Regions from separate parts of the Weizmannia sp. FSL K6-3076 genome, predicted to be linked through region 1. Evidence: riboswitches for the same ligand, from Rfam matches in the RefSeq annotation. Region 1 holds a riboswitch; the other holds the start of a gene.
The links. A riboswitch is a leader RNA that binds a small molecule or an ion and turns the genes downstream of it on or off. The one in region 1 is predicted to bind cyclic di-AMP.
Positions count from the first base shown of each region.

Region 2: linked by a shared signal. The riboswitch ahead of NSS95_RS13420 (cation:dicarboxylate symporter family transporter) and the one ahead of NSS95_RS01615 (APC family permease) in region 1 are both predicted to bind cyclic di-AMP.

Region 1 covers NZ_JBBOWU010000001.1:341,974-346,189, reverse strand. The annotation lists gene NSS95_RS01615 (APC family permease) at 162-1,982, opposite strand; cyclic di-AMP (ydaO/yuaA leader) riboswitch at 2,092-2,241, opposite strand; partial or broken gene NSS95_RS01610 (IS1182 family transposase) at 3,399-4,216, opposite strand, start outside.
Region 2 covers NZ_JBBOWU010000001.1:2,801,069-2,805,284, reverse strand. The annotation lists gene NSS95_RS13430 (helix-turn-helix domain-containing protein) at 114-533, opposite strand; gene NSS95_RS13425 (histidine phosphatase family protein) at 1,303-1,926, opposite strand; cyclic di-AMP (ydaO/yuaA leader) riboswitch at 2,273-2,420, shown strand; gene NSS95_RS13420 (cation:dicarboxylate symporter family transporter) at 2,621-3,922, shown strand.

The sequences.
Region 1 (4,216 bases):
CGGCGTTGCGCGGCTTTTTTATTTTGGCTTTTGCCGCGTTTGATGTTGAACGAAGCGTCTACGGTAATTTGTTCTGCTCATCAAAAAAGGCTGCCGAACGCGTGGCGGGCAGCCTTTTTTGATACAGCCGTATTGCAGTGAAAATGGTGCATCCAGATTTGTTATTTTTTAAAATGGTAGGGCATTGTTGCAACGACAACGTCTTTTTCCCAGAGAAGGCGCATCCGGATGAGGAGCGCGGACTGGTTGTGCAAAATGTTTTGCCAGCGTTTTTTCGGAATGAACTGTGGAATGAGTACCATGACCTGGTACTTGTTTTCTTTTGCTTTCCGCTGGATAATTTCCAAAAATTTGGCAAGCGGCTGGACAATGCTCCGGTAAGACGAGTGCAGGGTGACAAGGCGGACACCACAGTCCCACTCTTTCCATTTTTCTTCCATTCTCTTCTCGTCTTCATGGTCAAAAGCGACATAAACGGCTATGACCTGATCCGAGAGCGATTTTGCATAATTAATCGTCCGTTCCACGACCGTTGTAATGCCGGCCACCGGGACAATGATCACATTGGAGTGGATTTCTTCCTGAAACACCCCTTTAATCCGCAACTGCTCGCCGACCGCCTCGTAATGCCGGTTCACTTTCCGGAAAATAAACATGACGATCGGCAGGAAAATCAAAACCGGCCATACTTGCGTGAATTTCGTAATGAATAAAATCGCAAGGACGCTAAATGTAATAATGGCACCGACAAAGTTGACCGACATTTTGCCGGCCCAGCCTCTCGGTCTTTGAGTGACCCATTTCACAATCATGCCGCATTGCGCAAGGGTAAACGGAATGAACACGCCGACTGCGTACAACGGAATGAGGCGCTCGGTATTGCCCTGGAATGCGACAATTAAAATCATGGAAGCAACGCCGAGAAAAATAATTCCGTTTGAGTAACCAAGCCGGTCACCGCGGATCGTGAACATGCGCGGCATAAATTTGTCCCTCGCCAAGTTAAAAGCGAGCTGCGGGAACGCAGAGAATCCGGTGTTCGCAGCAAGCACGAGAATTAAAGCCGTAGTTGCCTGGACGAAATAGTACAAAACACCGTTGCCAAGTGTCCGGTGTGCCATTTGCGATACAACGGTTTCTGTTTCTTTCGGCGCAATGCCGAGCCAGTATGCGAGAAAACTGATGCCCGCTAAAAGCGATGCCAGAATGATACCCATCATGGCAAGCGTGCGGGCTGCGTTTCTCGGTGCCGGGTCGCGAAAGTTCGGGATCGCGTTGGAAATGGCTTCGACCCCTGTCAATGCCGAACAGCCGGATGAGAAAGCTTTTAGCAAAAGAAACAGTGAAATGCCGGCGACCGGCGTACCGATATGCGGATGCAGGTTTTGCGGAACTTGCCCCGTTACGGTTTTAAATAAACCGACAACAATGATGACAATCAATGCAAATACGAACAGGTAAACCGGGTATGCGAGCACATTGGCTGATTCCGTCAGCCCGCGCAAATTCAAAATCGTAATGATCAGAACGAGAAAAACCGCAATCTGCACACTGTACGGATGCAAGCTCTGAAACGCGGAAGTAATGGCATCTGTTCCGGCTGAGACGGAAACGGCCACCGTTAAAATGTAGTCCACCAGCAAGGATCCGCCTGCAAGAAGGCCGGGGGTGACGCCGAGATTTTCTTTCGAGACAAGGTATGCCCCGCCGCCTTGCGGATAAGAGTAAATGACCTGGCGATAAGATAAAATGAGTGCAGCCAATAAAATTAAAATGCCGACTGTAATTGGAATAGAATACCAAAACGCCAGCGCCCCCACTGTGGCAAGTACAATCAGCACCTGTTCAGGCCCGTACGCAACAGATGAAAGTGCGTCGGATGACAGAATGGCCAGTGCTTTTAACTTGGTTAGCTTCTGGCCTTCGAGTTCATTTGAACGCAGCGGTCTCCCAATTAACAATCGTTTTATCGTGGTGAACATTTGAATTGTCTCCTTTTATCTGCAGTGTTTCAAAAATGCTTCCCCAAAAATAAGAAAAACCACAAAGAGAATTTATCTTCCCTGTGGTCTATTGCCCGATCACAGTTTCACATCCTCTCTTATAACGCTGACGGGGTTAGCTGTCGGGTTCGGGCATAAGAGTGGCCCTGCCTTTTTAAAAAAAGGCTTCACCCCAAAGCGGCGCGCGGCCGCCAACCTGGTTCCCCCGTTCCGTTTCCGGATTAAGCGGTTCAGTTATGAAACACAAATTTTTCATACGACATCCTATCTTACTCCCGTTACCATGGTTTGTAAAGACTATTTCGCAATTGCGTTTCGGTATGTCCATCTTTACCCGCCATATCCCCGGGCAAACTGTCTTTGCTCACGGTACCTAATTTTCAATCATGCTTCTTTTGTAGAATATCCGAATGTGCCTAAAGCATGCAAAAAGCAAGGTTTTTCGGCAAATCCGGAGTAAAGAGATAAACAGAGTTAGGAAGGTAAAACCTGGGGATGAAAAGATGACCTCTTGGGGCAGGCGGATCAATTGGAAACATAAGACCAAAAGAGGTGCGAACCCGGTGGAATTGTCTAATTAGGAGCTCCATTCGGGCCCGAAATGTCCTTTTGAAGCCGTCAAAAAGACAAAACGAGCGGCATCAGGTAACGAAATGTCCTTTTGATCCTGTCAAAAGGACAAAAGGAGTTGCATTCGGGCCCGAATTGTCCTTTTGAAGCCGTCAAAAAGACAAAACGAGCGGCATCAGGTAACGAAATGTCCCTTTGAACCTGTCAAAAGGACAAAAAGAAGTTGCATCCGGGCCCGAATTGTCCTTTTGAAGCCGTCAAAAAGACAAAACGAGCGGCATCAGGTAACGAAATGTCCTTTTGATCCTGTCAAAAGGACAAAACATGCCGCATCCGGGAATGAAATGTCCCTTTGAACCTGTCAAAAGGACAAAAGGAGTTGCATTCGGGCCCGAATTGTCCTTTTGAAGCCGTCAAAAAGACAAAACGAGCGGCATCAGGTAACGAAATGTCCTTTTGATCCTGTCAAAAGGACAAAACATGCCGCATCCGGGAATGAAATGTCCCTTTGAACCTGTCAAAAGGACAAAACACGCCGCATCCAATTGGACAAATTAGGCGAAAACCCGTTGAAAATGTCTAGTTAGGCGTTCCAATTGGACAAAAGAGCCGCGGCCTCAGCAGATTTTGTCTAGTTGGGCGTTCTAATCAGCGTAAAACCCGGTGGAATTTGTCTAATTAGGGGCTCCAACTAGACAAATGTGGCGTAGATCCCGGTGGAATTGTCTAATTAGGCATTCCGTGACCACTGAAAAAAGCCATTTTTTTATGTAAAATTTGCTGTGTAGTGTAAGAAATTTTCTGTAAATGGTACTCTTTACCATAGAAATTAGTAAAAATGACAAATGTTTGGCTATAATTCGCCTTTTTAGAGGATAGTATGGCGGCTATCCTCTTTAAATTTACTGCCAAGGCTGTTAGCTTGGCTTGTAAGCCCATGCTTTTTAGACCGTACCATTTGGCACGATCTAACCCGTGGAAATTCTTCATTTCGCCATTTTTCCCTTCTTGGCATGCTCTTTTTTTATACTTCTCTTTAAATCCCTCCGATTTCTGTTGTTGACTATACTCATAAAATTCTGGGGTGTTGATTCCGATCCCTAATACTTTTCCGACTGTTTTTCCGGTTATGCAAACTTCTCGCATTGGGCAATTTCTACATTGTTCTCTGTCAAAATAGTAATTATACGTTTCTTTTCCACATTTTCTTATATAGTGTTTCTTTTTGATTGTTTTGTTTCCTTGACTACAGAACCACTCGTCAGAATCTTTGTTATAACTGAATCTTTCTTCGTCTATGCGATATGCAGCTTCACTTACAGGGATGTATGCCTTTGCTTTAAGTTCAGAGATTTTGTCTAAGATTGGCTTTTTAAAATAGGCTTTATCACCATATACTTCTGGTATTTTTATTCTCGTTTTCTTGGTTAACTCTAATAATTCATCAAACTTCGTTCCATCCACATAAGCTCCATTACCAGTATGAACAGCTGTAATCATTCGATCTTCTGTTGTCATCATAAATTCCGTTTTATAACCAAAGAAAGGATCATTTTTGCTTTTATACCCTATTCTCGCTTCTTGGTCGACAATCGATCGTACCCCTTTTTGCTCCATAAACTTCGGGTCTGCTAAAATTTCTT
Region 2 (4,216 bases), 2.5 Mb from region 1:
AAAGTGGCGCTGAACGCGCAGATACCAGTGACAAACCCTTTTTGTAAAGTAACTCTTGTTTTTATAGTTCCTGGAACCGGGACCAGGGCTTTCCTTATTCACCCGCCCCCCGATTATGTATTTCTGTCATCCTCGTCGTCCAGTTCCCTGATCAAATTCCAAGTCTGATAAATCCGGTTTGCCATTTTCTCAGGATCTTTCAGCATCATTTGGTATAAATCCGGCTCATGGCTCAACGTTTCAAGCAGTTTCTTTTCCGGATTACTGACCGCTTCATTTGTCTTCAGGCCGGCATGGTTGGTAAGGCCCAAAAGATAATCAATTGAAACTTTCAACACTTGCGAAATTCGGTATAGCACCTTAATAGAAGGAAAACTGTATCCAGTTTCGTAGTTCGAAATGTTCCGGTCGCTTACCCCGACTTTTTTCGCAAGTTCAGGCTGGCTGTAGCCTTGAGCTGTCCGCACTTTTTTCAATCGGGCTGCGAATATTTCTTTAACGTTTTCCATGTTTTCATTCCCGTGATCGGCCATTGCTACTGCTCCTTAAAAAAAATCAAAAAAGATGGTTGACTTCCAAAATAATTGTGTATAATATAAGTGTATAGAAATTATTTTGTTGATGAGCATCTGTACAAAAAGTTGATAAAGAGCCGGAGACACAAAGAAAATAGATGCTTCAGCAAAAAATACCCCCCTATTTTCTCATGATTCTTACTTACTGTTCCCAAATTCAAAGTAAGAGTAATATGGTCTCCAGGCTCTTTTTTTACAGTCTCCCTTCCAGTTTAGCATGAAAACGATACTGTTTTAACCCCTTTTTAAATTGTAAACGCTTTCATTAAAATGACGGGTCTATTTACCCACCCTTCCATAACACCGTTAACGACGCTAGTCCCATACTGGCACGCAAAAGGTTTGCTGAACGAATTCCATTCTGGCTTTGCCTCAATATATAAAAGAATGCCTCTGTCGGAAATAGGGATGCTACCTTCTCTATACGTTGAATTGGCTTATGCGGGCAAAGATAAGTCCGGACAAGGCGTTCAGTCTCCTTACCAAGTCCACGGTTCGCAACCCCTCAAGCAGGCAGGACAGTTCCATGCCTTTATAAAATCGACATTCCCTGTTTTCCTTTACATGACGTTCATGTCCACCAACCTTATCCCAGGTTTAGAGGAAATCAATTATAAAAAAGCATTGTAGCTTACGTTCAAAATGCCCCAGCCCCAATACAACCTCTGCCCATGCGGTTCCATTGTTCAACGGCATGGGCAGGGTTCTACAGCAATAGGTGCAAATCTCAACTTTTTATGGAAGATAAGTGCGTATTAAGATTAATGGCCAGAAATCCGGCGTTTTCCGGTGTCTCTTTATAAATCGTAATTCCAGTATTGTCTTGTGGGATCATCCGGTAATTTTTATACGGGACTTCAAGGGTTCCGGCGACGAAAAAGCGGATTGCCATGCTGTGGGCAACAACAAGGACAGTTTCTTCCGGATGTTTCTCCACCAGCTCATCGATACAGGCACGGACACGGTTATAGACCTGAATGGCCGTTTCCCCCGTATAACCTGCATGTGTCGCGCCCGGATCTTTTAGCCAGGCCTCCCAATTATCCGCATATTTAACAGAAAAATCTTCCTGGCGTTCTCCTTCCCAGGCACCGAAGTCCGTTTCGACAAGACGCGGATCTTGATGGATTTTCAATTTCCGCCCCTTAACGAGAATTTCTGCCGTATGGACAGCCCGGCTCAATGTGGATGCATAAACAGCATTAAACGGAATGTCCTTAAAAAACCCTGCCGCCAGTTCCGCCTGCCGCACGCCCGTCTGCGACAAACCGATATCGCTTCTCCCGCAATATCTGTTCCGGTCGGCGTTCCATTCTGTCTGGCCATGGCGCACAAAATAAAAAAGTGTCATAATGTACCCCTTTTCACAAAGTATCAACTGGTTTTATTTTAACAAATTGAGGAGTGGAATGCTATTTCCGGTCAATAAGATTCCTTTCATAATCCATGAGAAGAACACTCTCTAGATGTTCATTTAGCTGTGTACATTTAGGTGATAGAGTGTCTTCTCATTTTTTCACTCATTCGCCGCTTCAAGTAAAGTTTTACAAATACCGAATTGCCGGATATGCAACGCGATTGCGTCCGGTCCCTCCCTATAAAAAATTTATTTGCTATATTATATTAAAATATTATATAATAACAAAGGACGCTAAAACATTGAAGAAGGATGAGTTGTTTTTTTATTTTTTAAAAACTTCATATCATCGCTCAATTACATGTTTATGTAAACGGGGGAACCAACAGGTGTTCTATGCACCAGGGGTGAAACCTTTCAATGAAAGGTAGGGAAACTCTTTATTCCCTAATCCGTCAGCTAACCTCGTAAGCGTCTGGAGAGAACTGTGTGTTTTTTGGACACGCCTTTTAAGCAAAAATGCTGCGAAGGAATTTCTCTCTTTCGTGGTTTTTTTAATACACAAATTTGGTTTCCGGGGTAAAGCCGGAAACTGGCAGGACTTGCGATTTGAGTTTTACAAACAATCCGGTATGCAGCTTGCGTACTGTGCTTTTTGAAAAATATTGGCATCTGGGAGGGAAACTTCATGAAAAGAGTGAGCTTAGCCTGGCAGATTTTTATCGGCCTGATACTCGGTATTGCGATTGGCGGCATTTTCCACGGCAATGACACCGTGGCCCATATTCTCCAGCCGTTTGGCGACTTCTTTTTGCGCTTGATTAAAATGATTGTGATTCCGATTGTCGTTTCAAGCTTGATTGTCGGTGTTGCCGGCGCAGGCGATATGAAACAGGTTGGAAAGCTTGGCCTGAAAGCATTGATTTATTTTGAAATTGTCACGACCATCGCGATTGTAGTAGGACTGCTGGCCGGAAACTTGTTTCATCCGGGGACAGGGGTGGATATGGGCTCATTGGCAAAAACATCGATCAGCAGCTATGTGGAAACAACAAAAGAGACGCAACACAATGGCATAGTCGATACGATTTTAAGTATCGTGCCGACGAACTTGTTTGAATCCCTTTCACAAGGGAATATGCTTCCGATCATTTTCTTCTCTGTCATGTTCGGGATTGGGGTGGCAGCCATCGGGGAAAAAGGAAAACCGGTGCTCCGCTTTTTCCAGGGTGTCAGTGAAGCAATGTTTTATGTCACTAATTTGGTCATGAAAGTGGCTCCAATTGGTGTATTCGGCCTGATTGGTGTAACCGTTACACAATTCGGCCTCAAGTCATTGATTCCGCTAAGCAAACTTGTTTTCACGGTTTACGGCACGATTATTTTCTTTGTGGTTGTCGTGCTTGGCCTGATTGCCTGGCTTTTCCGTGTAAATATTTTCAATCTCTTCAAAATCCTGAAAGACGAATTGATCCTTGCTTATTCCACTGCAAGCTCGGAAGCGGTGCTGCCAAGGCTCATGGAGAAAATGGAAAAATTCGGTTGCCCGAAATCGATCACCACACTGGTGATTCCGACGGGGTACTCATTCAACCTGGACGGCTCGACCTTGTACCAGTCGCTGGCGGCGCTGTTTATCGCGCAAATGTACGGGATTCACATGTCCATCGGTGCGCAAATTTCGCTGGTGCTTGTGCTGATGGTTACATCAAAAGGCATCGCCGGTGTTCCAGGAGTTTCATTCGTTGTCCTTTTGGCGACGCTGGGGACGGTCGGGATTCCGCTTGAAGGCTTAGCATTTATTGCTGGCATTGACCGTATTCTGGATATGGCAAGAACAGCCTGCAATGTCGTTGGCAATACGCTTGCAACCATTATTGTGTCAAAATGGGAAGGAAAATATGATAAAGAAAAAGCAGAAGCGTACCTTGCCGAAATCAGCGGCGGCGGGCACGATTCCAAAGATCACAAATATGTAACGGAATCTTAAGATGAGCGATGAAGTTAAAAAAGGTGCACTGCCGGAATAGAGGCAGCGCGCCTTTTTTGTTTGCGAGTAAAGAACGTCGGTAGTTTTTTACATTTCCATCAAATTATGCTAGCTCTGTTGCCTACTGGAGTCATCATGCAAATTGGCGCTCGGACTCGGTGTGAAAACTTCATCCATATAAGTTGAACTCCTTCTTGATGTGTCGCCAGAAGCAATGTTTACCCTGATCGGCTTTGATTTTGGAGCGATACAGATTTTTGTCGGGAAAAATTGTGCCTCTCTTTCCAAGGATTG